One region of the Psychrobacter sp. Arc9 genome, then DNA from elsewhere that is predicted to be linked to it. Evidence: predicted binding sites of a transcription regulator. Region 1 holds the regulator's gene; the other holds the start of a gene.
The links. Region 1 encodes PhoB, which activates phosphate uptake and scavenging genes when phosphate is short. Its sites were predicted from a motif close to TGTCATNAANCTGTCATAA; they were not measured.

Region 1 (12,671 bases):
CGTCCTTGTCCAGCTGATAGTGATATTGCCACCTTTTGGTGTATATTTGATGGCATTGATTACTAGATTGGATAGCGCACTATTCAAGTACATCTCTGATCCGTACAGCCCATCGTACGTATCTATATGCAAATGAATGATGTGTTTGTACGCTTGGTTGTACGCTTGTGCATCGTCGTAGATATTGGTTAGTAGCTTAGTCATATCTATGTAATGCAGCTCGTGTGATTCTTCGATTTCAATCTTAGACAGTAGCAGCAAGTCGTTCACGATTCTATTCATACGGGCTGTTTGCTGTGTCATCAGCTCAAAACCGCGCCGCCATTGCGGCGGCATATCTGGCTGATCGGAGAAATTTTCTAGGTAGCCCATCATTACCGTCAATGGTGTCCTAAGCTCATGCGAGACATTCGCCACAAAATCCTGACGCATTTGCTCTAAGTGCCGCAGGCGGGTCACGTCATATACAAACAGCAATTTTTCATCACCGAAAGGCGTTAGTTCGCACTTTAAGTAGCGACTAGGATCTCGCCATGATTCTATATGGACGCCGTCGTTAGGTATCGTTGTACCTTCATAATACTGGCGGAACTCAGGTACAGTAATAAAGTCAAAAATATTTTGACCTTTATCTTCTGGCTGTAGCAGCAATAAGTCTTGTGCCGCCTGATTCCACCATTCTAGTCCATCATGATTGTTGAGCAAAATCACTGCATCGCGCAAGGCTCGTAGTGCACTGCCGATTTTTTTGAGTTGCTCAGCTGTACTTTGAGTAGATATTTGCTCTAATAGAGCTGATTGCTCACTCTGTGCTGGCGCTATCTTGTCCATTTTTTATCCTTACCACTATCCGCGGCCTTTATATTGCTGCGGCATTATTTGTACAAGATTAACTTGGCTCAATCAGGCTAGAAAATCGGTAGCCTGTTCCACGTACCGTCTGTATCAATGTATCACAGTCATAAGGTCGTAGTAATTTACGTAGACGTTTGATATGCACATCAATGGTTCGGTCTTCGATATATACATTGCCGCCCCATACCTGATCGAGCAGCTGCGTTCGTGTATAGGCGCGCTCAGGGTGACTCATAAAAAATGCTAATAGGCGATACTCTGTAGGCCCAACATCAACGATTTTACCTGCAGCTGTCACGCGCTGACTCTTGGTATCTAAACTTAACTGTCCAATTTCGATAGGTTTATCGCTGCTCATCGCGCTACTGCGGCGTAGTACGGCTTTGATTCTAGAAATCAGCTCACGAGTCGAAAAAGGTTTGGTCATATAATCATCTGCGCCTGCATCAAGACCGTGCACCTTACTATCTTCTTCGCTTTTTGCCGTTAGCATAATGACTGGTATTTCAGAGAGTAGCTCGTCGTTTTTGAGCATGCGACAAAAATCCACACCGCTCTTGTCACCCGGCAACATCCAATCTAACAGTATCAGTGACGGTCTATGATCGACCACTTGCTGATGCGCCTCTGACACGTCAGCTGCTTGCAAGCTATCAAACCCAGCCATCTCTAGCGTCATGACAACCATTTCACGAATCGCAGGCTCATCTTCAACAATCAAAATTTGCTCATTATACATAGGACATTCTCGGTGTTAGCGGACAAAATCTAGCATGTAAAAAGGCGATATATACTCACCAGTCTCTACCTATTAAACGGATTAATTATGACAGCTTGATGACACTCTAAAATCAGATTTCTAGTAAAAAATTAAGCGGCCCATCATTGACGCTCGACACTTGCATATCCGCACCAAACTGACCAGTTGCCACATTTGGATGCTTAGTTTTGGCATAATCGACCAGTTGTTCAAATAACGCTTGCGCCGCAGCAGGTGCCATCGCACCACCAAAGTCTGGTCGGCGACCTTTGTCTGTTTTTGCCATCAAGGTGAATTGTGAAACTAATAATAGCCCACCACCGACCTGCTGAACGTTTTTATCCAGTTTACCAAATTTGGCAGGATCTTCGTCATTTTCAAAAATGCGATAGGTCAATATTTTGTCAATCATACGCTGGGCAGCGGCAAAATCATCTTCATGCCCTAAGCCAATATATGCCAATACCCCATGCCCAATCTCACCGATACACTGTTGATCGACGACCACACTAGCGTGCTTCACCCGTTGTATGAGTGCTTTCATTTACTAATTCCTTAACAGATTATGGCCATACAATAATATGCTGTCCATGATAAAATACCGTCATTAACTTAACTATTATTAGGGCGTGTTTGATATTCAGAAATAGGTACTGCAGATCGCTAAAACTGTTCCAGACAAGACGTAAAACGACGATAATGCTCGCGCCTTATCTAGATTTACAACGTAGTATGGCGCAATTTTAGCCGCTGTCAGTGCCATGGTCGAATTTCCAACGCGCCCCTATTACATTACACCTTATTTTGGTAGCCTTATTATGAATGTATTTACCACCTTACAACAGCTTGTGCCGCAGCAAAAGCTCAGTAAAGTCGCTGGACGTTTGGCCGCCAGTCGCCACCCTTATGTCAAACGCACCTTTATCCGTAGCTTTGCCAAAGCTTATAATATCAGCTTAGACGAGTACGAACGCCAAAGCCTCAACGCTTATGAAAGTTTTAATGACTTTTTTACCCGTGAGTTAAAAGAAGATGCTCGTACTATCGACGCCACGGCAAACGGTATCGTAAGTCCTGCGGACGGTATTATCTCTCAGCTAGGACAAATCGAAGACCATAAACTACTACAGGCAAAAGGTCGTCACTATGATGTCGGCCAACTACTTGCTGATAGTGAAGATGGCAGTTATTTCGCTGATGGTAGTTTTGCAACTATCTACTTAGCACCTAGCAATTATCACCGTGTGCATATGCCGTTTACTGGCACATTGACTAAGACTCGCTATGTGCCTGGCACCCTGTTTTCGGTCAACAATACTACGGCGGCTAACGTGCCAGACTTGTTTGCGCGTAATGAGCGTCTGGTCTGTATGTTTGATACAAAGTATGGCAAAGCAGCTGTTGTGATGGTTGGTGCTATGATTGTCGCTGGTATCGAAACCGTCGCGACAGGCAAGATTACCCGCACGGATGATATACAGGAAGCGGATCACGATATGCAGTTTGCAGCAGGCGAAGAGCTTGGACGCTTCTATTTAGGCTCAACGGCTATCGTGGTATTACCAAAAGCGGCAAAGGCTGACTGGCTAGATAGTATGCAAGCCAATAGCGTCGTGCAAATGGGTCAATTGCTAGGAATGGCAAATGCTCAATAACACGCCTGTATAAGAGTACTGAAAATATCAGCCCAGTTAAGCGTAAATCATAATGCTTTATTGGTCTTTTTTTATGTCTGTTACTTATGCAGATTTATGCGTCAATCAGCCAACCTTGCTGAGTTGCGTATGCAATATTATGTGATAGCCAGTCATGGATAGGAGGGAAACTGTCTTTGATAAATGCATGCGCACCCACCACTTGCGAGCGCGTAACACCAAGCTCAATCCACGTTTTACCATCGGTATTTAGATTGAGTAAAAACGGCAATAAGCGATCAACCACTCTGAGCAACTGACTTTCTTTGCCACTTCCTGTTTCCTGCGCTTCCCAAACCTCACTCAAATCACTAATGCCATTGCCTCGCTCACGTTGCAATCTGGCAATGCCTGCACGCTCTTCGACGTGTGCATCAGTACGCGTATCAGCATATAAAAAAGTATCCCCCGCATCAATCTCACCCAAATCATGAACCAACGCCATCTTCAGCAACTTTTCATGATTGACGTCTAGCGCAAATAATTCAGCAATCGACCAACATGCCATCGCTAGATGCCAAGAGTGTTCGGCAGAGTTTTCTTTGCGAGTAGTCTGTGTCACATAGCTGCGGCGATTCACTCGTTTGAGCGCATCTAACTCTAATAAGAAATGAGTGACATCATCGATTTGGATATGTGAAGTAGCTTCGGAATGAGTGAGTGATATAGAACTGACTTGCGACATTATTTTTTCTCTGGTTTTCTCTAATTATTGGTTTTAACGGTTATAAGTTCTAGCGATTTTAAGTTTCATTGCTAAAGGTATTATAATTAGTTTGATATCTAGTAATGATTAAAAGACTATTATCGCTATCAAAAAAATAGCGCTTATCTTACCAAGCGCTATCTATTCTAAGTTAGAAAATAAATGGTTAAATTAAATCCCTATTTATCCAAGTTTTTAAGCACCTAAGGCTTAAACCACCTACTTAATCAAATTAATGATGGTTTTAAACGCAGGATCTTCGCTGCTACGGCACAGCTCAAATAAGATTGATTCGACAGTACTAATCACCCCACCTGCACGGCGAATACGACGAATTGCTTGCTTTTTGTCATAAGGAAAACGAGAACCCACCGCGTCACCAATAATGACAGGCTGCATACCATTATCCAATAAATCCAGTGCCGTCTGCATAATACAAACATGAGCTTCAGCACCAAAAAGCAACACGGTACTACGATTCTGTTGGGCTAGATGGTGCCATGAATCGTTGTTATCACAGGCACTAAACGTGACCTTTTCAAAGCTCTTGGCATTGTCTCCTTCGAGTATGTTGCGCAGCTCTGGCAAGGTATCGCCCAAGCCTTTTTTATATTGTTCATTGAGCATGATTGGAATATTGAGCGCTTGCAGCCCTTTAATCAAGGTAACGGTTTTTTTGACAATGTTTTCGTGATCATAGATATGCGGCGTTAAGCGCTCTTGCACATCAACAATCATTGCTTGGGTATTCTCACGAGCGATTCGATAGGTGCGATCATTAATCATAGTAGACATAGTACACTCCTTGTACGGCTGACAGTTGCAACTAAAAACTATTTTAGAATTATCATAAACAGTGCCATGGTTCATCTTCCTCTTATTTAGTCATAGTTTCATGAATGCGTCAATGGAGATAATTTTTAATCGCCGTAATACTGTGTTTTTCGACTCTGTGATCTATTAGCTTACCAACTATTAATTTGACCCATAAAAAAACCTCTAGCCGTTATGACTAGAGGTTTTTCGTTAGCGAGTAGCTACTTATTAAGTGTTCAAATAATCTTGTTTATATAAATAAGATTAAACACGCTCAATAATAGTAGCGATACCTTGGCCAAGACCAATACACATCGTCGCTAGACCGATTTCAGTATCTGACTGCTCCATTGCGTTTAGCAATGTCACTGTGATACGAGCACCTGAACATCCTAGTGGATGACCTAGAGCAATGGCACCACCGTTGATGTTAACGATATCTTGCTTATCAGATAGGTTTAGACCTTTTAATACCGATAGACCTTGAGCAGCAAATGCTTCGTTTAGCTCGATGGTTTGCATATCATCGATGCTCATGCCAGCACGCTTCAATGCTTTTTGGGTAGCAGGTACAGGACCATAACCCATGATAGCAGCATCACAACCAGCCACAGCCATACTACGAATACGAGCACGTGGCTTTAGACCTAGATCTTTGGCTTTTTGTGCGCTCATTACTAGCATCGCTGACGCACCGTCAGATAATGCAGATGAGGTTGCCGCTGTTACTGTACCGCCTTTTGGATCAAACGCTGGACGTAGCTTTTGCATTTGCTCCATCGTTGCGTCTGGACGAATCACTTCATCAACCGTACATAGTTGCAGACGACCAGCAGCATCATGACCTTCGATACCGATGATTTCATTGTCAAAACGACCTTCAGTAGTTGCAGCCCATGCACGGCGATGTGACTCAAGACCAAACGCGTCTTGCTCTTCGCGCGTGATGTTGTTCATACGGCCTAGCATTTCAGCAGTCAAGCCCATCATGTTTGACGCTTTTGCATAATGCTTAGAAGCAGCAGGGTTCAAATCAACACCGTGCATCATGCCTACGTGACCCATGTGCTCAACACCACCGATGATGAATACATCACCTTGGTTGGTCATGATTTGTGCAGCAGCAGTATGTAGCGCCTGCATAGAAGAACCACATAGACGGTTAACCGTTTGGCCACCAGCAGTCTTTGGGATACCAGCTAGCAAACCGATGTTACGACCGATGTTCAATCCTTGCTCTAGCGTCTGGTTGACACAACCCCAGATAATGTCTTCGATATCATTGGTATCAAAGTCATTACGTTCTACTAGCGCACGTACTAGTTCCGCTGACATGCTGTCAGCACGTACATGACGGAACATACCGTTTTTGGTTTTGCCCATTGCCGAGCGCACGCCATCTACGATGACCACATCTTTTGGACTTAAAGTTGTCATACCATATTCCTTTTCAATTTTTATTGTCAGTGTAGTCAGCCCAATTTACGACTATTACCTTGTTAATCCCGCTCAAAGTACAATAGGTACATTTGCGCTTGATTCCCTCGTACTAGCATTAAACTGAACCAACTATAATCGTACGTTCGCTATTGGAGACGATTCATGTCTCAATTGCTTTCATGCAAAATAGCAAACGTACTGCACTTCATCCTAGTAATGACTGACTATTACGCTGTTGCGTAAAAAGTCTCGCCTGCGGCTGCCATGTCGCGAATCTTTTGTGGCGCTTCATAAGCTTTGCCAAGATGTGCGTATTTTTCACATAGTGCCAAGTAGTTATCTAGACCCATTTGGTCGACATAACGGCAAGGGCCACCACGGAATGGCGGGAAACCTACGCCCATGATCATCGCCATGTCGGCCTCGCTTGGTGTGCTTACGATGTTGTCTTCTAGGCAGCGAACGGTTTCGTTGCAGAAGGCAATCATAGTGCGATCGATGATTGCTTGATCATCAAACGTTTGCTTTTCACTGTCAGTTGTGGCTTTTAGCAACTCGTAAGTGGCTTCATCAGCAACTTTCTTTGGCTTGCCGCGCTTGTCCATTTCGTATTTATAGAAACCGATGCCGTTTTTCTGACCTAGACGCTCATTGTCATATAGATGCTGGATAGCACCTTTATAATCAGGCTTCATGCGATCAGGGAAGCCATCAGCCATCACTGCTGCGCCATGTACACCTGTATCTAGACCGACTACGTCGATTAGGTATGCAGGGCCCATTGGCCAGCCGAATTTTTCCATAACTTTATCGACATGAGCAAAGTCAGCACCTTGCTTCAGTAGCAAGTCAAACGCGCCAAAGTATGGGAACAATACACGGTTTACCAAGAAACCTGGGCAGTCATTAACCACTACGGGCACTTTACCCATTTTAGAAGCAAGTGCAACAGTAGTCGCGATGGCTTCTTCAGATGATTTCTCACCGCGGATAACTTCGACCAATGGCATACGATGTACTGGGTTGAAGAAATGCATACCGACGAAGTTTTCTGGACGCTCAAGCGCTTCTGCTAGGAACGTAATAGAGATAGTCGAGGTGTTTGACGCTAGGATACAATCGTCTTTTACCAAGCCTTCTACTTCTTTTAGTACCGCACGCTTCACGTTTGGATTTTCTACGACTGCTTCGATAACGATGTCAGTCTCAGCAAAGTCACCGTAGTTCAAAGTAGGACGGATACGGCTTAAGGTTTCACCCATTTTTGCTGGGGTCATCTTGCCGCGATCGACCATTTTACCAAGTAACTTGCTGGCTTCGCCCATACCAAGGTCTAATTGCTCAGACTTGATGTCTTTCATGATGATTGGCAAGCCTTTACTGGCCGCTTGATAAGCAATACCGCCACCCATGATACCAGCGCCTAATACAGCGGCTTCATTGATTTCATGTGCTATTTTGCTGTGCTGTTTTGCTAACTTCTTAACCAACTGATCGTTTAAGAACAGACCAACCAAGCTTTCTGCTTGTGGGGTTTTAGCCGCTTTAGCAAAACCAGCCGCTTCGACTTCGATTGCTTTGTCACGTGGTAAATTAACGTGTTTTTCAATGGCTTCGATTGCTAGCGCTGGTGCTGGGTATTGCTTAGGATTGGCTTTAGCGAAAATAGCACCTTTGGCACTGTTGAATGCCATTGCTTGCTCAAGCTGGTTTAGCTTAACTGGAGCCAGTTTCTCTTCACGTTTTGCTTTCCAATCAAGCTCACCTGAGATACATTTTTTAACTAGATCAATTGCTGCATCTTGCAAGTCATCAGCAGGTACAGTCGCGTCAACCAAGCCCAGCTTCAATGCTGCCAATGCTTTCTTTGGGCTACCAGTCGCGATCAGCTCAAGTGCGTTATCGATACCGATGATACGTGTACTACGAACTGTACCGCCAAAACCTGGGAAGATACCTAGCTGAGTTTCTGGCAAACCGATGATCGCTTTGTCACTCATGACACGGTATTCACAAACCAAAGTCATTTCACAACCGCCGCCCATTGCCGCGCCATTGATAGCCGCAACTTTAGGGAATGGCAGGTCTTCAAAACGATTGAAAGCGTCATTAACATGAACGACCCAATCTTTGATCTCGCTTTCTGATTTTTTGAAAGAACCGACGAATTCTGTGATATCAGCACCAGCGATAAACACGCCTTTAGCTGAAGTAACGATAAGACCTTTTACGTTGTCGGCTTTTTCTAACGCACTAACTGCTTCACCAAACTGTTTGTTGGTTTCGGCATCAAATTTGTTCACGCTCTCATTTTCGGCGTTGTACTGCATGTTGGCGATGCCATCCTCTAGCATTGTCACCGTGATGCGATTTCCTTGGTATACCATTTGAAACTCCTTTCTATATAACGAAAGCTACGTTTTGAATTAAAATAAATAGCCAGTTACTGTTAGTAAAATGGGTAATAGCACTGTGCGCTTGTCATGTTATAAAGACAAACATATAACCAGCTCACAAGTGAAGATGTCTTTATTATCCAGCGCTCATCATGATGCACGTATTTTGCGTCTCTTGCATGACATCATATGACGCTTCATTTATATACTGCTGTTGCAGGTACTGATGTTCAAAATATTGACTGAGACTTGGTCTAACACTCGGTATCGACGATTGAACATCTTGAGAAAAAACCCAGTAGGGTCACCATCAGACCATTTTCACATCAATTAGTGTAGGGGATTATGCCCCTAACTGTCACAAGCTAATACCATACTCGCAAGTCACTCTTAAATCACTTACAGGCATTTACCTTACGCTAAAAGTGTTTTAGTGAATAAATGTATACTGAATTGTTAATTTAGATTTATTTCGTGTTGTTGACTTCATGCACGACATCTTTGGAATGACAGTCCGTTAGCGCTACTTAATAAATGCTACTTGGTCAGTGATGGCTATTCAATAATGGCTATTCAGTACCACTTTTCGACGGTAATAAGATTAACGTGCCAGCCTAGCTTGCTCTTTTATCAGAACATATTCAACCAGAGAGTGACATCATCCATCCGTAACAAAATCTTGTCGCTGTATTGCAGCTAAGATTGCACTGTTTTTAAATAAACTTCGGTAGAAAAATGCAAAAAACAATCAATTGATACCGTGTGTCACATAAGCGATATGACCTATCATGCTACACTAATAGCGTTTTTTCCTTATCCCTAATAAGTTTTACTGTATCTCTGATAAATGGTTGGATTATGACTGTTTCCCTTACTTCTAGTACTACCTCTACTGGCTTTATCCCTTCTAACTTTGTCTCTTTTCAAAGCACTGAGCAATTCCATGGTGCTGTGCGTGCGCAATTGGCGCAAGATATCGAAGTCTTGTTTGCTTATGCCAAGCTCCCTAGCCCGCTGGTAGATGCTTGCCGCTATGTCATGACGGGTCAAGGCAAACTGGTACGCCCACTGATGGTTGCCAGCGCTTTTGCCAGTATTAATAACAGTAATAATGAACGTACAGACGAACCTAATGATGATATCGATACTCTCGATGCTGATCTGGACACGCTACTAGAAAACGACTCAGACTATGATATGTCGCGCCGTGCTGCATTGGCGGTAGAGCTATTGCATACTTATTCGTTAGTGCATGATGATTTGCCCTGTATGGATGATGATGAGCTGCGCCGTGGTCAGCCGACGGCTCATATCGCCTTTGATGAAGCGACGGCTCTGCTGGCAGGAGATGTATTGCAGACACTAGCCTTTGAAGTACTAACCGCGGAGATGCCAACCTTTGCGCCATTCGATGCAAATATCGCAAGTCAGCTTATGGCAATATTTGCGCCGCGCGCCAGACGCATGGTGTCAGGTCAAATGCTAGACCTCAATGCCGAAGCCAGTGCCAATATTGCACAGGATGATTTAGAAGCCATTCACCGTGATAAGACAGGGGCATTGATTGAAGCGGCGATGCTCATGGGCGGCGTCTGTGCTGGTGCAACGGCCCCACAGCGCATGGCATTGCAAGAATGCGCGCAATATATCGGTCTCGCCTTTCAAGTCCAAGACGATGTGCTAGACGTCACCATGACGACAGATACACTTGGTAAGCCTGCGGGTAGTGATGAAAAACTAGACAAATCTACCTATGTAAAACTAATGGGTGTCGATGACGCGACCAGCTATGCGCAATCATTGTTTAATGACGGGCGTGCAGCCATTTCTCATGAACTACATAGTCGTGAGCTTAGCGACAATGAAGATACCGTTGGCACAGATAATGATGCACTACTGGCACTGATTGAATGGCTCTGGTCGCGTAAAAAGTAGCTTGTCAAATAGCAGTCGAAAGTAGATATCTTAGTAAATTTTATTATTCAAAACGGCAGTGAGTGGTCAACATGGACAGTTCCCCTACCCCGCGCGTTTACCTCGGCACTGGCGGCTATAGCGACACCGACTTGCTCGGTACGCTGTATCCCACCGGCACCAGAAAAACCGATTTCTTACGTGAATATGCCAAGCAATATGGCGCAGTCGAAATCAACAGCACATTCTATGCGCCCATCGGGCAAAAAGCCTTTGCTGGTATGGTTGATAAAGCTTATGTACAAGCTGAAAGCGAGTTGAAGTTCGCTGTCAAACTGCATCAAGACTTTACCCACGCTCGCAAAGGCACTGCCGAGCACGCACAAGCATTTCTAAACGCCTTATCTCCACTTATCGAAGCAAATGCTTTAGCGCCTTTACTACTTCAGTTCCCACATGGCTTTGATCGTACTCGCGAGCATCGACTATATCTAGCAGAGCTTGTCAGTTGGTTTCAAGACTACCCACTCACCATTGAGTTTCGTCATAACGCTTGGCACACGCCGCAAGTGGTCGATAGTTTTGTACAGCAAAGTCTCATTTGGTGTAGCATTGATTACCCAAAGGTCAGCGGATTACCACCGTCACGATTGATATTTACCGAACGCACTGGCTATCTGCGCATGCATGGCAATAACCTAAACTGGTGGGATGCGATGAGCGCAGCTGATCGCCATGATTATCTCTATAGCGAAGCTGAGATGCAGTACTGGGCACAAGCGATTGCTAATCAGCGTCAGCATTTTGATACGCTCTATATTTTCTTTCAAAACACCGTCAATGCACACGCTTATTATAATATTGCGATGCTGAGAGAAGCGCTGGGTAAGTTTGGGTTTAATGTTTTGTGAAGTTCAAACCCTAATAAATAAACAGCTACGATATAAATATATTAATAATCACTCTTTATATATAAAGGAAAAATATGATAGCTATAGCTATGTTCAATAATAAAGGTGGCGTTGGTAAAACCACACTTACGTGCAATATTGCTTCTTATCTAGCAAAAAGAGGAGGTAAAAGAGTCTTAGTAATTGATTGCGATCCTCAATGTAATGCGACTCAGTTGATTATGGGTGAAAGTTATGCAGCTGAATTGTACTTTGCTGATTCAGCTGCAGGTGTGACAACGACAATTAGTGATATTTTAAGACCTATTGAAGATGGTGACTCGACTATCTCCGACAGTATCATTCCTATTAAAAGTTCAGATAATCGCTTTGGGGTAGATTTAATTCCAGGTCACCCATCCTTTTCAATAATTGAAGATCGACTTGGAGCTGCTTGGCATGATTTGACAGGTGGGGACATTGGTGGAATAAGAAAGACTAACTGGAATACTTTTCTCAAAAAGGAAATTAAGAATAACTATGACTATGTTCTTTATGATTTAGGACCTAGTTTGGGCTCTATTAATAGAAGCGTACTTATCGGTTGCGATAAGTTTATGACTCCTATGGGAACAGATATTTTTAGTATATTAGGGATTCGTAATATCTCAACATGGTTGAAATCATGGGTTGACCGGTATCAAGTTGGGCTAGAACTATCTGAAAGAAATTCGCCGGGAAGCTTAAGTCGTTTTAATATTGATAGTAACGATAGCCTTCCAATAACGAAAGGATATGTCGGTTATACAATCCAACAATATATAACTAAGTCTAAAGGTGGTGTTAGAAGACCTACTCGTGCATATGAGGAAATAATTAAGAACGTTCCAACAGAGGTAGAGAACTCATTATCAGAATACTTATCATTGGGTATGAATCACACTAACCTTCAATTAGGTGATGTTCCTCATTTATATAGTCTAATTCCACTAGCACAATCTGTTTCAGCACCTCTTTTCGAATTAAAAAGTAGTGATGGAATTGTCGGGAGTCAGGGAAAGCAAAAAGAGCAATATGAAGTAATTATTGGCGGTATATGCGCTAACCTTATTGAAAATATTACTCTGGGACGATGAATATGTGGCCTAAAGCTTTGATTGAAGAACTTGCAGCAAGACGTTGTGTAATATTTTTAGGTGC
Region 2 (20,542 bases), on a different contig from region 1:
GAGCAGCGATATGTTCACGTATCGGACGTGCTGTCGGGTCTTCAAGCTTGCGAATTTCGTTCAGTTGAGCAGCATTTAGGTTCTTTGCTTTGTTTAATGCCTCTAGTAGCTCATCTTTGTTCGCAGGTTTCAACAAATAGCCAATTGCATTGGCTTTTAACGCTGCGATCGCATAATGGTCGTATGCCGTCACAAATATAATCGCTGGTGGATGCTCAAGTTTGTCCAACTCTTGGGCACAGCGTACGCCGTCCATTTCAGGCATTCGGATATCTAATAATATAATATCTGGCTGCTGGGTTTTTACAGCGACGATGGCTTCTGCACCTGTTGTGGCCTGAGCAACGACTTCATGGCCTGACTCCTGTACAATTCTCACCAAGCGCTCACGCGCTAGGGGCTCATCATCACAAACTACGATACGCATGCAAACTCCCATCCAAGGACATACTTAATATTTTTTTCAATAGTATTACGGCTATATTAGCACTCATTATCAATCACTTAGAGTATAAAATCTAAATTATTTAATAAAATTCTGACAAAAACTACCAGTTTTTATAGCGGACAATATACTCCTGCTATCGGTAGATTTTATATGGTGTAATTGTGTTTCACGGTAGTTATGATATTACTTATTCGTAATCATTATTTATCAAACATAAATTATGACGTCTATACATGGCGATGCAATAAGTATGCCACATAGTCTTTTAAGAGTTGAAAAAATGGAGAAAGCTAATAAAGAACAGTAGGTTATAAACCGACGTCTTGTAGAGGATAGTCGATGATGGTGATAATTTGAGTGCTGGCTACCGAGCTTTGAATGTCAGCACTTTGACCAAAATGGGTACGCAAACGATCAGCTTGAATATAGAAATTCATATGCTGGCGCAAATCATGATTGATAATTAGTGTCTTTTTGGGAAGCGCAACATCAATCATGATTTTAACTCTGTGTTGTTCCCACGTGACTTCGATATTAATGCAGATAGTTTCTGTGGTCATCTCTACCACATTGAGCAGTATTTTCTCTAGCACGCTTTGTAGCGTTAGCGCAGTGATTACCATGTCGTACATGATATCTTCTTCAGGTAACTTCCAATTGACTTCGAGCTTGTCTGCTAAACGACTAGATTCGATTGCCAAATAATGCTCACAAAGATCAACCTCTTCTTCAAAGCTAATCTCGCGTGTACCACTAAAACTAGCACGGAACAATGCAGAGACGTGCTGTAATAAGTCAGCGGCTTTGGGCGGGTTCGATTCAATCAGAGATACAAGTGTATTGATAGTATTAAAGAAAAAGTGCGGGACCGTACGGGCTTTTATTAGATCATTTTGCGCAGTCAATTTATATTCAAAGGACAACTTAAGCGCATTAAGCTCACGGTAGCTACGCAAAAAATATAATAAAAATACAGTCGTAAAACCACCCGCCAATACTGTATTGAGCACGATATTTAATACAAACGTGCGACTATCATATGTTAGCCAACCGAAATTAATCATAGATAATGTGACTAACGCCATCGAAACTGCAGCAGCAAACATCAGTAACAGTACAATCCGCATACTTACGTTAAGAATACTGGTATTTTTAAATGCAGGACGTAGGTAGTCAACTAGATAAAGTGATGGGATAACTGTCAGAGTGTTTTGAGTGAAGCTACGTACAAACTGAATCATGACGTCTGACCAAGTGGCTAGACTATGGCGCTCCATTACCGTTAGGAACAATGACCAAAAAAAGATATATGTCAGCCACTGCCAAGGCCTCATGATCTCCATGAGTTTAGGAATAAAAAACTCTAAGCGTGTAGCTAGTAAGGCAACCTCATCATTTGCTATACTCGAGTTCTTATTCTCTTGACTTGTCTTGTACCGATATGAACGCCAATTCTTCAAAACCTAGTAATCCTGAATCAAGTAAAAGTTCATCTGACTCTGATTTTAGCACAGATGCTCCGATAACAAGTACCACAACGCAGACTACGCCTGCTAGTAGCCAAGGCCAACAAATGTGGGGCGGGCGCTTCAGTGAAGCGACAGATAGCTTCGTTGCTGCCTTTACTGCCTCTGTGGGCTTTGACCAGCGCTTTGCTCGTCACGATATTCAAGGCTCGATTGCGCATGCAACGATGCTAAAAGAATGTGACATTTTAACTGCCGATGAAGTTGCCACCATTATTGACGGCTTGCAGCAAGTATTGCGCGAGATTGAAGCAGGTGAGTTTAACTGGTCGATCGCCCTTGAAGACGTGCATATGAACGTAGAGTCACGTCTGACTGACATTGTAGGTGCCGTTGGTAAAAAGCTACACACTGGTCGTAGCCGTAACGATCAGGTAGCCACAGACATTCGCCTATGGTTGCGCGAAGAGACTGATAATATTATTGAGTTATTAGTACGTTTACAAAGTGGTTTACTTGATTTGGCTGAGCAACATACTGACACTATCATGCCAGGCTTTACTCATTTGCAAACAGCACAGCCTGTTAGCTTTGGGCATCACGTGATGGCATGGTTTGAGATGTTGTATCGTGATACCGAGCGCCTCGTTGACGCGCGTCGCCGTATCAATCAAATGCCGCTCGGTAGCGCCGCCCTTGCGGGTACGACCTTCCCCATCGACCGTAAGATTACGGCCAAACTGCTAGGTTTTGAAGGTATTTGTCAAAACTCACTCGATGCGGTTTCAGACCGAGACTTTGCCATTGAGTTTACCTCAGCAGCTTCTATTCTAATGATGCACATGTCACGCATGAGCGAAGAGATTATTCTTTGGATGTCAGCACAATTTAATTTTGTGCAGATACCAGATCGCTTCTGTACGGGCTCATCGATCATGCCGCAAAAGAAAAATCCTGACGTACCTGAGTTGGTACGCGGTAAAGCGGCACGCGTCTTTGGTCAGTTGATGACTTTGCTTAGCTTGATGAAAAGCCAGCCACTCGCCTACAACAAAGACAATCAAGAAGACAAAGAGCCTTTGTTTGATTGCGTTGATACGTTGACAGGTTCACTATTAGCGTTTGCTGATATGCTACCAAATATCACGCCAAACAAAGAAAGTATGCGTGCCGCTACGATGAAAGGCTATGCGACTGCGACTGACTTGGCAGATTACCTAGTACGTCAAGGTGTGGCATTCCGTGACGCTCACGAAGTCGTTGGTAACGCTGTTGCTTTAGGCATCAAAGAGGGTGTTGATCTAAGTGATTTGTCATTGGCACAGCTACAGCAATTTAGCGATGCTATCGGTGAAGATGTCTTCGACTATCTAACGCTAGAAGGCTCATTAGCAGCTCGTGACCATTTAGGTGGCACTGCGCCAAACCAAGTCAAGCAAGCGGTGGTCAATGGCCGTGCTCGCTTAAAAGCCTTTGCTTAATCATTAATTTGCAAATAATAGCCAACTTGCTAATTTAAACTTAACACCCGCTACTTATGCGGGTGTTTTTATTTGTCCTATGACCTCTACTGGTTTGGCCAATGTCATTTTCAAAATATCAATAGCTTTGGAAATTTCAATAAAAAAGTCAAACGTAGTTAGTGTTTGTCATACACCAGCTACCAAAGACTTTATAAAAAATGGATAGAGGCTTGACGATATACATTAGTACCCTTTGCTAAATCTACCAAGACCGTTATCATAGAATCATATGATATTTGATTTAACCACTTAAGATAATGAATAAGGAATGCCTTATGACTGAGACTTTTAACCCTCAAGCAAATACTGTGTTTTGCCGTAAATATAAGCAAGATTTACCAAAGATGCCGCATCCACCCTTCCCTAATAAGAAAGGCCAAGAGCTGCAAGAGACCGTATCTGAAAAAGCGTGGAAAGAATGGCTTGAGCATCAAACTATGCTTATTAATGAGAATCATCTAAGCATGATGGATCCTGCTGCTAAAAAGTTCTTAACAGAGCAGCGTGATAAGTTCTTAGACAATGAAGACTATGAGCGCGCACAAGGCTGGACACCTGAAAGCTAGTACTTACTTGCCTCCTAGTAGCAATATCTAATAATCATAAAAAAACGCGCTTACTATAGCGCGTTTTTTATTATAAGGTGAAAATCACAGTCTTTCTTATCAGCCTTCATCACTATCTGACGTTTCGAGCTCATTGGCTGACAATGTACTAACTTGACGAGCAGCTAAGCGGTCATTGGCTTCTTGCACCGCTTTTTCGACCATGGCATAGTCTGAATGACGCACGTCTTGTCCACTGATATAGTTAATGACTAGCTCTGCGACATTTTGTGCATGGTCACCGATACGCTCAAGCGATCGTAATATCCACATGATATTGATGACTTTTGATACATGGCGCGAGTCTTCCATAATATAGGTCATTAAGGCACGAATGGCTGACTGATATTCGGTATTGACCACGCTATCATTACGCATCACTTCAAACGCTTGTTCCGCATTCGATTGACTAAAAGCTTCTAGCGAGTTGTTTAGCATCAGACGAACTTGATTGCTCAAGTGCTGAACCTCAGCATAGCCGTATGCTGATTTGCCTTCTGCCGCTATTTTACTGGCCATTCGCGCAATTTTTACCGCTTCATCACCGATACGTTCCAAATCAACCACACCTTTACTAATCGACATGACTAAACGCAAATCACTGGCAGCTGGCTGGCGTTTGGCGACCAATAATAAAATGTGCTCGTCGAGTTCGACCTCCATTCGATTGATATCGAAGTCCATATCGATGACTTCTTGCGCCAGTGTTTCGTCTTTATCGATCAGAGCGTGAATGGCTTTGGCCACTTGGTTAGCCGCGCTATCACCCATGTATAAAAATAAACGGATGGCTTCATCAAGGTCTTGGTCAAAACTTTTGGAGATATGCTTATCACTTTGCATAAGAGGTATTCCCTAGAATCTATATTTTAATAGCGCAGTGTGCCTATGAAGTTAGAAAGTCGGCTTATGACATACTAGTCAGCGTTGTCTGCTTGTACCGACTTCAATCTCAATCAATATTAGCCATAACGACCTGTAATATAGTCTTCTGTCGCGGTTTGGGTAGGTTTGGTAAATATCTGATCGGTCTCACCCATTTCAATCATGTCGCCCAAATACATATAGACCGTGTAGTCAGATACGCGTGCTGCTTGCTGCATATTGTGAGTGACGATAGCGATGGTATAGTCGTTTTTCAGATCTTCGATCAAATCTTCGATAGCACCCGTCGAGATAGGATCCAGTGCTGAGGTCGGCTCATCAAGCAACAGCACTTCAGGCTTGGTCGCCACACTACGGGCGATACACAGACGCTGCTGCTGACCACCTGATAACGACAGTCCTGATGCTTTTAGCTTGTCTTTCACTTCTGGCCATAGCGCCGATTTTTTTAGTGCCCACTCCACGCGATGATCCAGCTCGTCTTTGCTGAGCTTTTCATAGAGTTTGACACCAAAGGCAACATTGTCATAGATTGACATCGGGAACGGCGTTGGCTTTTGAAATACCATACCGACCTGCGCGCGTAGCAAGTTGACATCTATGTCTTTGCCCAAAATATTGCGCCCATCAAGGTTGATAGCGCCCTCTGCACGCATTCCTGGATACAGATCATACATGCGGTTAAAGGTACGTAGCAGCGTCGATTTGCCGCAACCTGATGGACCAATGAACGCCGTTACTTTCTTTTCTGCGATATCGATATTGATGTTTTTTAATGCCTGAAAATCATCGTAGTAAAAGTTTAGATCGCGGACTTCCATTTTTGCTTTGGGCATGTTTTTGGGGATATCATGAATGCTTTGCTTAGTGAAGTCAGCAGTATTGGGTTGCTGCGATTGCGCACTATGAGACGTGGTTCTATTTAACAAGCTGTCTGTTGTACTGTTAAGGCGATCAGCCGTTGTTTCTGTGCGGGCTTTGCTTACGACATCATTCATAATATTATCCAACCTAGCTTAGTGTATTTCGTATAAATATAAGTAAATACTTGGTATCTTTGCAGCGATATCTGTCTTTATTTGACCTGACCGCGATTGCCAATAAATCTTGCCAAAATATTCAATACCAAGACCGACGCTGTGATCAGCAGCGCGGCTGCCCATGCCAGTGTGTGCCAATTATCATAAGGACTCATCGCAAACTGGTAAATGGTATTGGGTAAGTTAGCAATAGGCTGACCCATATCTGTACTGAAGTATTGATTGTTAAGTGCGGTAAATAGTAACGGCGCTGTCTCACCAGTGATTCGAGCAAAGGCCAGTAGCACACCTGTGGTCAGTCCAGCTCGTGCAGCTTTTACCGTAACCTGAGTGACCAGTTTCCATTTAGGAGTACCTAGCGCATAAGCTGCTTCGCGTAGACTATTAGGTACCAAGTTCAGCATGTTTTCTGTCGTACGCACGACCACTGGAATAACAATCAGCGCCAATGCCAACGCGCCCGCCCAACCAGAGAAACTTTGACCTTTTACCATCAGCGCATAGATAAATAGACCGATGACAATCGATGGCGCTGACAATAGAATATCATTTAAAAAGCGAGTGACCTTGCCCAGCATACTGCCTTTAGAAAACTCAGATAAGTAAATACCTGTCATAAGACCAATAGGTGCACCGATAAACAAGCCTGAAAACGCCAACATGACCGAACCAACGATAGCATTACGTAAGCCGCCTGCACTCATCGGTGGCGGCGTATCAGCGGTAAAGATTGGCAACTGCACCATGCCTTGGAAGCCTTCAACAAACAAAGTCACCAAAATCCATGATAACCAAAAGAGGCCAAAAATCATCGCTGACATGGCAAAGCCTAGACCTAACTTGTTGGTCAAACGACGCTTGTTATACAGGCTTTGATTGTAGCGGGTAGCGCCGTTTGGCTTAGTAGGTAGTGGTGCATTGATCGTATTGTTAGCAGGCATAATATTTATTTCCCATATCTTTTATCAATATCTATCAAGGTTCAATAAATCGGTAACAGACTTATCGGTTACCTGCTTTGTGATCCATGCGCATGAGCATCAGTTTTGCTAAAGACAGCACAATGAAGGTGATGACAAATAAGATTAAGCCTAGATGTAGTAAAGACGCAAGATGTAGCTCACTAGATGCTTCAGCAAACTCATTAGCCAAGGCCGAGGTAATCGTCACACCAGACGTGAATAGGCTTGGACTGATATTAAACGCATTACCAATCAAGAAAGTAACTGCCATCGTCTCACCCAATGCACGACCAAGACCCAAAATTACGCCACCAACGACACCAGCTTTGGTATAAGGCAAGATAATCTTGAACATGACTTCCCAAGTCGTCGCGCCCATGCCATATGCTGACTCTTTCAGTAAGTCTGGTACGACAGAGAAAACATCGCGCATAGTAGCGGCGATGAACGGTATGATCATAATGGCAAGTACTAGGGAGGCGGTAAACATACCCAGTCCCATAGGCGCACCTGCAAACAGCTTACCGACAATAGGCAGAGGGCCGACGTGCTCAATAAACCATGGCTGAATGTGATCACCAAAAAATGGCGCAAATACGAATAATCCCCACATACCATAAATGATAGATGGGATACCAGCCAACAACTCAATGGCGATACCAAGTGGTTTTTTGAGGAACTTAGGGCACATCTCGGTTAAAAATATCGCAATACCGAAACTGACTGGAACCGCGATAACAATAGCGATAAATGACGTGACTAAGGTGCCGTAAATAGGCGCTAATGCCCCGTATTCATTGGCGACTGTATCCCAGTTATTACTGGTATAAAATCCCAAACCAAACTCTTGAATACTCGGCCATGCTCCAACAATTAGAGACACCAAAATGCCCCCTAAAGATAGGAGGACGAGTATGGCAAACGCTTTAGTAGAGTTGACAAATAAAGCGTCGTAACGTTTTTGTTTAGCCAGTTGGGACCTTAAGTCTGTCATAAGTGTCTCAGCATTGAATGGGATGAATCGAAATATTAAAAAGATGTATCTCAGGTTTTAACACAACAAACTTAAATGGGATATGTAAGCATATTTATCGAGATGTATTCATCAAATTTGCTGTGTTAAAACCTCTCAAATAACTACCGGAGAATAGTTATTCGAGAGGATAACTTGTCGGTTGCTAAATAGTATTTAGCAGAAACAAATTACTGAGCTGGCTTGTAGACAGGCTGTCCATCACTACCTTTCACTTCGTTCCACTTCTCTTTAAACAAGGCTACTGCCGTATCAGAGAATGGTACGTAGTCTAATTCCATGGCGCTGTCATCACCTTGGGTATAAGCCCAGTCAAAGAAGTTCAACACGCCAGCGACTTGCTGAGGATTTTCTGGTTGCTTATGTACCAAGATAAAGGTCGCAGCAGCGATAGGCCATGCTTGGTCAGTTTCAGAGTTGGTGATGACCTTATAAAAGCCTTCTTGTTGTGACCAATCGATATCACCTGCCGCAGCAAACGTCTCAGCAGATGGCTGTACGATGTTACCAGCTGCGTTTTTCAGCGCAGTATGTGACATCTTATTCTGCTTAGCGTAAGCATACTCAACATAACCGATAGAGTTTTTCATACGGTTGACGTAGCTTGATACGCCTTCGTTACCTTTACCGCCTGCACCAGTAGCAGAAGTCGGCCATTTGACGGTTTTATCAACACCAACGGTGTCTTTCCAGTCTGGTGAAACCTTGGCAAGATAGTCAGTAAAGTTAAACGTCGTACCTGAACCATCTGAGCGGAATACTGTTGTGATTGGGGCATCTGGCAAGGTCAAATCTGGGTTCATCGCCTTAATCGCAGGGTCATTCCAGTTACTGATTTTACCCAAATAGATATCAGCCAACGTTGTGCCGTCTAGCTTCAGTGCACCAGGCTCAACGCCATCAATGTTGACGATTGGTACAACACCACCGATGACTGTTGGGAACTGAATCAAACCTGCTTCGTCTAACTCTTCAGGCGTCATCGGTGCATCAGAAGCACCAAAGTCTACTGTCTTTGACTGGATTTGTTTGATACCACCAGATGAACCAATCGACTGATAGTTGACTTGGCCGCCGGTCGCAGCATTGTAGTCATATGACCATTTCGCATAGATAGGCTGCGGGAATGACGCACCTGCACCTGTAATATTCATAGCGATATTTTCAGCAGATTTAAAATCTGACGTAGCAGAAGATGCTGTCTGAGAGGTTGTTTCAGCTGTTGTCACAGCGCTACTGCTAGTATCAGCAGTTGGCTCCGCCGTATCTGTTGACTTATTACACGCCGTAAGCATTAATGTACAACTGACGGCCACTGCTAATAACGAATAACGCATGTAGGACTCCTGAAGTTTAACAACGGTATAAAAAAGCATTGCTTGTGATATGCGTGTTATCTTGCCAAATCTTTATGACAGTTTAATGACAACTTCTAGAATCCTTCATTCGCTTTACATAATATTTGAACAATTTGTCTACAACCTAGTAATACTAAGTACCCTCATCTATCAACACTCAAAAAAATTATTCACGAAAATATTGAACCGTGTGTTTGACACAGAATATTTGTATCCAAATACTATTAGCCGTTGGTAGAGAATTTTGTTAGTATGAAGGCTGATTTACAACACTGACAGACTCGGGGTGCGGTGTATTTTTGGCTCACTTTATTAAACTTGCTTTATCAAAGTAGTCGCCTTGATACATTCGCTGAGAGATCACCCGCCGAACCTGATGCGGTTAGTACCGACGCAGGGAAGTCTTAAGCACTTTGTTATTTATGACAAAGGGCGCGTAGAAATACATTTTTATCGTCACTATTGTCTTAATATGCGTAATGCATAAACAGATAAGAAGAGATGATATAAAGCTGCGTCCAATATTTGATGATCACCATGCGCGACGATACTTTTTGGTCGAAGTTGTGGGTTCATGATATAAATTTGTCTAGATGATGGATGCCTACCCCCGCAGATACTGGCGGTGTTGATTTTATTCAAAAACCAACACGCTAGGACAGCATATGACTACTGCAGACACTACCTCAATTGCACCGAAAGCCCAAACGCATAACCCAGCCGACAACTCAACGCTTGCTTCAAATGCTGCTGACACGACCAAAGTCAAAGCAGATAAAAAAGCAGATGCGTTAAAAACCCCTGCTCACCGTGCCGCAAGTGATGCCCGTTTCGAAGAAGATGCGCGCGACTTGCACCGTATTTTACCCGCCTCAAGAAAAGTCTATCTCGAAGGCTCAAGACCTGACATCCAAGTACCGATGCGTGAAATCAGCTTGGCTGATACACCTGTAGGCGGTACGGGAGATAAAGACGGTGAGCATAATCCACCGTTTTATGTGTATGACACCTCAGGTGTATATACCGACCCTAATGTCGATATCGACCTAACACGTGGATTGCCAAAGTTGCGTGAAAGCTGGATCGCGGAACGCAATGATACCGAGCAATTAAGCGGCCTATCTAGCTCATACGGACAAGCGCGTGCGCGTGATATCAGCACTGCTAACCTTAGATTTGCCCATATTGATAAACCGCGTCGCGCCAAAGCAGGACAGAACGTCACGCAAATGTACTACGCGCGCCGAGGCATCATCACCCCTGAGATGGAATATATCGCCATACGCGAAACGCAAAAGCAGCATGAACTGACCGATATGCGTCAACACGATGGCGAAAGCTTCGGTGCCAATACGCCTCAAATCATCACCCCTGAATTTGTCCGTGATGAAGTGGCGGCTGGACGCGCAATTATTCCAAACAACATCAACCACCCTGAATCTGAGCCGATGATCATCGGGCGCAATTTCTTGGTGAAAATCAATGCCAATATCGGTAACTCAGCGCTGGGCTCGTCTATCGATGAAGAAGTATCTAAAATGACGTGGGCAACACGTTGGGGTGCGGATACCATCATGGATTTATCAACGGGCAATCACATTCATGAAACCCGTGAATGGCTAATCCGTAACTCTCCTGTGCCGATTGGTACGGTACCGATTTATCAAGCATTAGAAAAAGTCGATGGCGTCGCTGAAGATCTTACATGGGAGATATTCCGTGATACGTTGATCGAGCAAGCAGAGCAAGGCGTAGATTACTTTACTATTCACGCTGGCGTGCTATTACGCTATGTGCCGCTCACCGCAAAACGTCTGACAGGTATCGTCTCACGCGGCGGCTCTATCATGGCGCAGTGGTGTTTAGCCCATCACAAGGAAAGCTTTTTATATACGCATTTCGAAGACATCTGCGAGATTATGAAACAGTACGATGTAGCATTTAGTCTAGGTGATGGCCTACGCCCTGGTTGCTTGCAAGATGCCAATGATGAAGCGCAGTTCGGTGAGCTACGTACGCTTGGTGAATTGACCAAAGTGGCATGGGAGCACGATGTACAGGTAATGATCGAAGGCCCTGGACACGTCGCGATGAACCGCATCAAAGAAAACATGGACTTGCAGCTTGAGCTATGTGCTGACGCGCCTTTCTATACTTTAGGGCCATTAACGACAGACATCGCTCCAGGCTATGACCATATCACTAGCGCCATCGGAGCTGCGATGATTGGTTGGTTTGGTACAGCGATGCTATGCTATGTCACGCCAAAAGAACACTTAGGCTTGCCAAATAAAAAAGACGTCAAAGACGGCATTATTACTTATAAAATCGCTGCACACGCTGCTGACCTTGCTAAAGGTCATCCAGGAGCACAAGCACGTGACAACGCGCTATCTAAAGCCCGTTTCGAATTCCGCTGGGATGATCAGTTCAACCTAGCGCTCGATCCTGATACTGCACGTGAATATCATGATGAGACGTTGCCAAAAGACGCACACAAATCGGCACACTTTTGCTCCATGTGTGGCCCTAAGTTTTGTTCAATGAAAATCACTCAAAACGTGCGTGAATATGCAGCAGGACTAGATAAAGCTGCTGCCAACCAAAAAGTAACGCCGCAAACAGGCGACTTAACTGACGCTGGTCATCTAATCAAAGAGGTAGATACAGAGCTCGTTGGACAAGTTGGTGAAGCCACTGCTGAGGAAATTCGCCAAGGCATGGCGGAGATGACTAAGAAATATAACAACGAAGGACGCCAGTTATATAAAGAGGTGTAGTGTTAATAACCTATGCTTTTGAAATAAGAAAAGCCCTACTATTTAAGTATTTGCACACTTATCTAGTAGGGCTTTTTTGCTTATTTACTCATGATTTATGTGCGAGTTTTTATTTACTACGTTTACACTTTCGACGCTTCATAAATCTCTTCAATTGACGTATTAATGGTTTCAGCAAACTCGCTATCACTTTGTTGCTTACTCAAGCCTTCAGTAAAGGCACGCGAGAAGCTCGCAATCATACCTGGGTTTTGTTTAAGCTTGGCACAAGCATCGCTACGACTATAACCACCAGATAACGCCACAACTTTTAACACTTTAGGATGGTCAATCAGCTCCTGATAAAACCCTGCCTCTTCTGGTAACGTCAGCTTGAGCATCACTTGATGTTCGTCACTTAAGCGTTCCAGATTGCGCAGTATATCTGTCTTCAACAGTAACTCGCACTCATGCTTTTGAGTGCTTTCAATATTGACCTCTGGCTCGACGATAGGCATCAAACCTTTTGAAATAATTTGCTTAGCCACATCAAACTGCTGCTGTACCACAAGCTCGATACCATCGACATTTGGCTCATAGATGACTGAGCGCATTTTAGTACCGAATACGGGATAGTTTTTTGCTTTGTCTAATAATAGATCTAGATTCGGGATTGGCTTCATAATTTGTACGCCGCTCATTTGCTCAGCCAGACCTTTGTCTACCTTTAAAAATGGTACGATATTTTTATCTTCCCATAGGTAATTGGCCGTCGACTTACCATTGACTTCGCGCTCCATAGTGTCTTCAAACAAAATTGCACCAAGTACACGATCACTATCAAAACAGTCACACGTCATAATACGAGCACGCATTTCATGAACCAAATCAAACATGGCCTCATCATTATCATAAGCATCGCTGCTGACACCATAAGTCTCTAACGCTTTTGGTGTGCTGCCACCACTTTGATCAAGAGCAGCAATAAAACCTGAACTATTTTTTATACGCTGTAATTGCTTATCGTATTCCATTGAGCCTGCATCCTATTTTTATTGGTTAAATTAAATATCATAAACTAAGCTTTTTTATTCCATACAAGCCGTGTTATTTGTAGATAACCTTATCATAGGATGATTTGTATGCCTATATAGGATACGTGACAATATAGCCAAAAAATCATGAAACCAATACTTTTAGACAATGCGCATTACGCCAAAAATAGTACCCCTACACAGCAGACTGCCAATACTAAGCCTACTATATTGATACGGTTTAACTGCTCTTTAAATACACCTACGCCAATCAATGTCGCTACGGCAATAACACCGACATTCATACCAGTAAAGACGATGCTAGGAGAATCATGCAGCACTTGGTGTGCCCGTACATAGGCGTAGATATTGCCCATGTTTAGTGCACCAAGCAGCAAGCCTGTCATAAGCGCTTGTTTTTGCCAACGTACCCGTGTGATAAGTAAATAGATTAGAAGCAATAAACCTGCTACGCCGAAGCTAACCAGTAGAGTCAATGGAAAAGCTGCTCCTTGTTTGGCAACTTGTTTGAACAAAATATCAATAATGCCGTAGCCTGCCCATACCCCGAATAACCACAGTGGCGTATGCTTTGCTTGGCGAGTAATATCGTTATACTGTGGTCGATAGACAAGTGCACCTAATGCCAAAAATCCTAACGCCAATCCAAGTATACGTGTACCAGTCAGCACCTCACCGAATAGCAAAAAAGCCGCTACGATAGGAATGATAAGTGATAAGCGCTGAGAGGCGTCGGTTGCTACCATCCCCACCGCTTCAATAGCCCGTCCCAGAATGATAAATACGGCAGGTAATAGTATCCCAAGCGCGATGATGATGCCCCAAGCGCTATCAAGCGCATGTATGGCCCCTATATCAGGTTTTAGTAATACCCAAGTCAGTAAAAAAGCCACAGGATAGCCTGCCACGATGGTCTGACGAATATCTATATTTTTCTGGCGCAATATTTTCAAAAGTATGGAGACGGCGACGCTACATAGCACCGCTATTATTAAATACATCATTCACTACTACCTTTTGAACTTCAATGTTGAGTTATTACTGTTCGTATATTAATAAAAACCATTAAATAAAACCCCTGCTAATCAGCTGATTTTTGCAATGAAATCATGCTTATAAAAGCAATATTTAAACCATAAATAAATTTAGGTGTAGAATGTAACAAAATATGTTTTCTACAGCAATCTATTTATTATGGTTATAACTGAAGCTTTCAAAACATAGCTATTCTTAAGCAAATTACAATTAGCATGCAGGTATGATTAGTAATTTTGCTAAAATAGCACCTAATCCCAATCACAAAAGTAAAGATTCTAGATAACGAGTCCTCTCGTTCATCTTGACGTACTGCTATTGATGTTTTATTACTGCCTATGAATGCTCTATTTCGCTTTTTCGAAAACCGCCTACCCGCCTTTCCAGATACACCTATGCCATTGCCATCACCTCGCGATGGCATGCTGAAGTTTTTGTGGGCATGTACCAATGGCCTACGCGGCTGGCTACTAATCTTTATGATTTTGTCCGCTGGTATCGGTATCTACGAGGCCATGCTGTTTGCTTGGATAGGTAATATCGTCGATTGGTTGGGCGTTTATACGCCGCAAAACTTATGGGTAGAAAAAGGCGATATGCTACTCATCATGCTCGCTGTCATGATAGTGAGCCCATTGTGGATCGCCTTGTCATCATTTATCCATTTTCAGACCTTGCAGGGCGTGTTTCCTATGCAGATGCGCTGGCGGTTTCATCAGCGAATGCTTGGGCAATCCATGCAGTTTTATCAGGATGAGTTTTCGGGTCGTGTCTCAGCTAAGGTAATGCAGACAGCCCTAGCAGTACGCGATACCGTAATGACCGTCACCGATATGTTTATGTATGTCTCTGTCTACTTTATCACCTCAGGGGTGATTTTGTTTAATTTAGACAGCTTACTACTCATTCCATTTGTCATTTGGCTGGTCTTGGTTGCCATTACCATTTGGTACTTTATCCCTAAGCTTAAACAAACAGCGATTGTGCAAGCGGATGCCCGTGCCTTGATGACAGGACGAATCACTGATGCTTATGCCAATATCATGACCGTTAAGCTATTTAGCCATTCTCGTCGTGAGCTAGGCTATGCCAAAAATGCCATGGGACAATTCTTAGGTACGGTACATGCGCAGATGCGCTGGGTCAGCTATTTAGAAGTATCGACCCATCTTATCAGTGTGATCTTGGTCAGTAGTACCGCGGGTATTGGATTGTACTTGTGGCAACAAGGCGCAGTTGGTGTTGGCGCCATTGCTGCTGCGACTGCTATGGCGTTGCGTCTAAATGGTTTGACGCGTTGGATTATGTGGCAGACAGCCAGTTTGTTTGAGAGTATCGGTACAGTTCAAGATGGTATGCGTACGTTGTCAGCACCGCAGACAATCATTGATAAACCTGATGCGCCAGCCCTAGCCGTTACGGACGGGCGTATCGTGTTCGACCATGTTGACTTCAGTTATGAAAATGACGAAGAAGACAATGACCAAACTAGCGAGCCTATTGATAGTACCAACATCGCTAAGCGCGCTCCTAACTCATATATCAAACTGTTGGACAACTTCCACTTAGATATTAAGCCGGGTGAAAAGATTGGTTTGGTTGGGCGTTCAGGTGCTGGTAAATCGACCTTGGTCAATCTGTTACTGCGCTTTTTTGATGTCGATAGCGGTAAGATTCTGATTGATGGTCAAGCTATTGATGCGGTCACACAAGAATCGTTGCGTCAACAGATTGGTATGGTGACTCAAGATACCTCGTTGCTACATCGTACTGTACGTGAAAATATCGCCTATGGTCGTCCTGATGCTACTGATGAAGAGATTATGATCGCTGCCAAACAAGCTCAGGCATGGGATTTCATCAAAGATCTGTACGATGATAAAGGCAATACAGGACTTGATACCCAAGTGGGTGAACGCGGAGTCAAACTATCTGGCGGTCAACGTCAGCGTATTGCTATCTCACGTGTTATGCTAAAAAATGCGCCGATTTTACTTTTAGATGAAGCCACCAGTGCGTTAGATTCTGAGATTGAATATGCTATTACCGAAAGCTTAAATGACATCATGACCGGCAAGACCGTTATTGCTATTGCCCATCGCTTGTCTACTATTGCCGCACTGGATAGACTGGTCGTTATGCATCAAGGCCGTATTATTGAGCAAGGTAGTCATGATGAACTATTGGCATTGAATGGTGTCTACGCTCGACTGTGGCAACGTCAAAGCGGTGGCTTCTTAGGTGAAGATAACTAGGACTTGTTAAGTCAGCTCAATCATAAGAAGACAAACTACAAAAAAATCACTCAAAATAAGTCACAAGGAAGTGTTTATTTTATGGAAGCATTCACAAACCGCATTAATCTTGGCGGAAAACAGGCACGCTATTATGACCTTAGCCAGTTTAATCAGCCGTTAGATTTCAGCTCTACTCCCCGCGCGCCAGCACATTTTTATAGTGGTAATAGTTTTACCGTTGGCACTTATACACCGCTATTAAGTAAGCTAGCCACTGAGTTTGATATCAGCTCACTTGCCCTACGTGGCTACTGGTATGATAAGCCGCAGAGCCGTCGTCTGACGCGCGAGCAAGATGCTGATATGCTGATTGAGTTTTTAGAAAAGACCCAAAATAAGCCTGTCATAGGTATTGGTCATTCGCAAGGGGCTACGGCTACAGCGATGGCAGCTGCCAAACGTCCAGAGCTATTTTCACAGTTATACTTGATCGAGCCAGTCACATTTACCAAACACCAAGCCACCTTATATAACCTTTTGCCACGCTCTGTCCTACTGAGCCGCGAGCCTTTCAAAAGCACCTTAACTAAGCAATCTACTTGGCCAAGTACCCATAGTTATTACGAGAGCCTACGTGCGCAGCGTGCTTATAAACGTATCAGCGATGAGCACTTGCAAGTATTTGCTGAACAAAGCCTGAGCAAAAACACAGATGGTAGCTATACGCTTATGTTTGCACCAGAACAAGAGCTGGCCAATTATTTTGGCGCACCTCATATCGATGCTGCCCTTAAAAAACTACGCTGTCCCTACACGTTGATTACAGGCAAGCCTACCCTGTTCATCAATGACAAAGTACGCAAGCAATGGAAAAAATTTGTCCCAGATAGCAGTCTTATTTCGCTGTCAGATTATGGTCATCTATTGCCAATGGAAGCGCCTGAACTATGCGCTCAAATTATCAACGAGCACTATCAAAGCAGTAAATAAGGATTTACAACGACTAAATTATGACTGACCTCTTTGCTTCTGCACCCACGGATAACTTACTACCCTATGATGGTAAGGTGAATGATTTAGGCGTGATTATCGACGATGCCACTGCCCTTTATCACACTCTACTAAATGAGCTACCTTGGCAATCAGATATCGTGACGTTATTTGGTAAGACCCATATAACCACTCGGCAAATCGTTTGGATGGGAGACGAAGATGCCAATTATCAATACTCGGGGCATGTGCGGCAAACCGTTCCATGGACAGATAAAGTGTTTCACGTGAAACAGAGAATTGAGCAAGCTTTAGCAGAGATTGGCGTCACTGCCAATTTCAACACCTGCCTGCTTAATTACTATCCTTCTGGCGCTGATGGTATGGGCTATCACGCTGATGACGAAAAAGAACTCGGTCATCAACCAGTCATCGCCTCCTTATCGCTTGGTGCCACACGAAAATTTGTTTTTAAGCATAAAAAAACTCAAGACAAAGTTGAACTTTATCTTGAGTCTGGTCAGCTCGTTGTGATGCATGGTGATACACAAACCTTTTGGAAGCATACGATTACTAAGACAAAGACGGTCGATGCTGGGCGAATCAGTCTAACGTTTCGGCATATGCTTACATCTTGATACTATCGCTGACTTAACGAGTCATCTAATTCTTACGCGAGACGGTCCAAAAAACGCTCACGGTAACACTGATAAGCAGCTTCACAAACATTGGCAGTGTAGCTAGCATTAACACCACCTGCGACCACTGCGCCTACCGCTGGAATAATTTGCGCCGCTTTTGTCTTAACGATGTTAGTGGCTACTTTAGTCGCTGTCTGACGCAGTACACGAGACATAACTTCTTCATTAATCTGATTGAATGCTTGAGTTTCTGGATCTTTAATCATCGCATGAGTGTCATCTAACGCCGCTTTACGCTCTTCAACAGAGGCAGAAGTTGCTACAGCCAACAAAGACATAGCAAATAACTGTTCGCCTTCATCATTGATATCAAAGCCATAGTACGTTGCATATTCTCCAATCGCTCGTAGGTTAGCTGTAATAAGCCCAACGACATCAGCAGGGATACCTGCCCAGCCTACAACCCCCGTAGTCACCCCTTGCGCACTGGTTAGCGCTACATATTTGCTCTTAAAAAGCTTAACTTGTTTATCTATAACAGCAATGGGTAGACTTTTGATGTCAGACAGCGTTTTGATAGAGAAGTCGTTAATATCTGCTGCCTCTTGATAGCTATCAATAACGTCTTGAGTGTCCAGTGTCCAATTGGCTGCATCACTCAAAGCACTAATCGTTTCTTCAGTTGCTTTTTTTAGAGAATCGCCAAATTGTGGAGCCTCCATTAACGCATCACCGGCTGCTACCACAGGGGTATTAAGCACTGAGAGCGTCTTATCCAAAATCCCTTTATCAGGGTTCTTCCATGCTTCTATTTCTGCACGGACTTTGGATTCATAAGCAATGTGGTCATCTGTTTTTTCATTGATAGTCATATTATTCCCTTTCTTAGTATCGTTCGCTTTCTATCCTATGATAAATCAGCGAAGACTACAGGGACGTTCTGTTGTCCAAAATAAAACTTTTGTATGATTTGTTAAATCATCAGTTAAGTTTACTGCGTTTCAACAGACATCCCTTTACTAATAAATCCTATCGAACACTACCTAATACTTGGGCAATCTTGACATTCACTCAGCTGCCGCTAAGACAATCTTGCCAAAAGCATCGCCTTTTTGTAGCTCGTGGTGCGCTGCAACGACTTCTGAGAGTGGATAGGTTTTTTGAATTTTTAAAGTTAGCTTACCATCGGCCACCTCCTGTAAAACACGCGCCATATCTTGACCACTACGCTGCGCTTTATAGCCTGCTACTGCTAAGTCTTTTTGCTGACCGGCTTCTTTGAGCTTATCAACCCAGATAGTTGGTAATACATTCACTCGAGCGCCTGACTTGAGCACGCTAAGCGCGCGGACACCTGCTTCATCACCGACTAAATCAAGTAGCACGTCGGCTTGTAGGTCAGGGAAGTCTTCATCTTTGGTATAATCTATCCAGCCCGCCAGCTTAGATACGTCTATCAATTCATCAAGCTTGGCGTACTTTTCTGGCGAGCAAATTACCGTCACCTTGATGTTATCTTGCGCCACCTTATTCATGAGCAATTGGATTAGTAAATGACCGACACCGCCTGCTGGTGCATTAATTACCACATGCTCGCCTGTTTTTATATCAGCAAAATCTACAAATTGTAGCGCCGTTTGTCCAATACAAGGTAAAGCACCCGCCTGCTCTAAGCTGACATTGTCTGGTACTTTCGCAAGCAACTTGGCATCTACTGCCACGTATTGCGCATAGCCACCACCGCTAAAGGTCAAAGCCGCTACTCTATCGCCAACAGCAAACTCGTCGCTATTACTGCTGACTACTTCGCCTGATACATCGAACCCTAAAATAGCTGGCTGATCATTCTCAAACTTGTCTTTGCGAATGTTTTCCGCACCCCAGCCTTTACCTTGGCGAGTTTTATAATCGACAGGGTTAATCCCAGCATAGGCAATTTTTACCAGTACTTGGTCGTCCTGTAGCTCAGGGACATCAGCACCATCTTGATATTTCATTACTTCAGGCTCACCGAACTCGCGTATGAGTACGGCGTGCTGTGTCTTAGGTATATTGTGGTTAGCTTGTTGATTATTATCAGTAGTAGACGTTGTTGCCATCGTAGAATATCCTTATATTTTGTTTATTAGGCTGTACTTGTTATTCATTTTATTGAAACGTTGTGCTGTTAATATCACTTTCAATCGAGAACATAGTTAATTAATAATATGATCAATAAAGACAATTGTTCATATATCGATAGATTGCCAATATAATACATTTAGACGAATTATTATAGTTAGGTATTAGGGCAACATCAGCTCTGCGCTAATGGGCAGATGATCTGATAGCGATGACCAAGGTTTTCCAGTGTGTACCCAAGCATCCTTCACAAGCAAATTGCGCACATAGATACGATCTAAGCTGAGTACTGGCAGTTTTGCGGGAAAGGTTGGCAACAGCTTGCCATGACAATGTTTGAACGCTTCTATCATACCGAGATCTGACGCCAGTTTGTCACAAGAC

Region 2: a site for PhoB is predicted at 9,372-9,390, ahead of pstS (phosphate ABC transporter substrate-binding protein PstS). Genes of this name have one in related genera too.

What each region holds. Positions count from the first base shown of each region.
Region 1 covers NZ_JASMRK010000033.1:981-13,651, reverse strand. The annotation lists gene phoR (phosphate regulon sensor histidine kinase PhoR) at 1-831, opposite strand, end outside; gene phoB (phosphate regulon transcriptional regulator PhoB) at 890-1,594, opposite strand; gene dtd (D-aminoacyl-tRNA deacylase) at 1,707-2,159, opposite strand; gene asd (archaetidylserine decarboxylase) at 2,434-3,270, shown strand; gene QO187_RS12625 (HD family hydrolase) at 3,365-3,994, opposite strand; gene QO187_RS12620 (isochorismatase family protein) at 4,235-4,810, opposite strand; gene fadA (acetyl-CoA C-acyltransferase FadA) at 5,096-6,268, opposite strand; gene fadB (fatty acid oxidation complex subunit alpha FadB) at 6,499-8,658, opposite strand; gene QO187_RS12605 (polyprenyl synthetase family protein) at 9,526-10,602, shown strand; gene QO187_RS12600 (DUF72 domain-containing protein) at 10,674-11,492, shown strand; gene QO187_RS12595 (ParA family protein) at 11,567-12,607, shown strand; gene QO187_RS12590 (SIR2 family protein) at 12,610-12,671, shown strand, end outside.
Region 2 covers NZ_JASMRK010000012.1:41,977-62,518, reverse strand. The annotation lists gene QO187_RS08395 (LytR/AlgR family response regulator transcription factor) at 1-427, opposite strand, end outside; gene QO187_RS08390 (histidine kinase) at 757-1,782, opposite strand; gene argH (argininosuccinate lyase) at 2,022-3,395, shown strand; gene QO187_RS08380 (oxidative damage protection protein) at 3,713-4,003, shown strand; gene phoU (phosphate signaling complex protein PhoU) at 4,103-4,885, opposite strand; gene pstB (phosphate ABC transporter ATP-binding protein PstB) at 5,005-5,925, opposite strand; gene pstA (phosphate ABC transporter permease PstA) at 6,003-6,908, opposite strand; gene pstC (phosphate ABC transporter permease subunit PstC) at 6,970-7,923, opposite strand; gene pstS (phosphate ABC transporter substrate-binding protein PstS) at 8,133-9,299, opposite strand; TPP riboswitch at 9,593-9,737, shown strand; gene thiC (phosphomethylpyrimidine synthase ThiC) at 9,986-12,100, shown strand; gene QO187_RS08345 (fructose bisphosphate aldolase) at 12,223-13,113, opposite strand; gene QO187_RS08340 (hypothetical protein) at 13,290-14,138, opposite strand; gene QO187_RS08335 (ABC transporter ATP-binding protein) at 14,508-16,424, shown strand; gene QO187_RS08330 (alpha/beta fold hydrolase) at 16,506-17,396, shown strand; gene QO187_RS08325 (alpha-ketoglutarate-dependent dioxygenase AlkB) at 17,417-18,034, shown strand; gene QO187_RS08320 (EcsC family protein) at 18,067-18,909, opposite strand; gene QO187_RS08315 (NADP-dependent oxidoreductase) at 19,105-20,136, opposite strand; gene QO187_RS08310 (endonuclease/exonuclease/phosphatase family protein) at 20,323-20,542, opposite strand, start outside.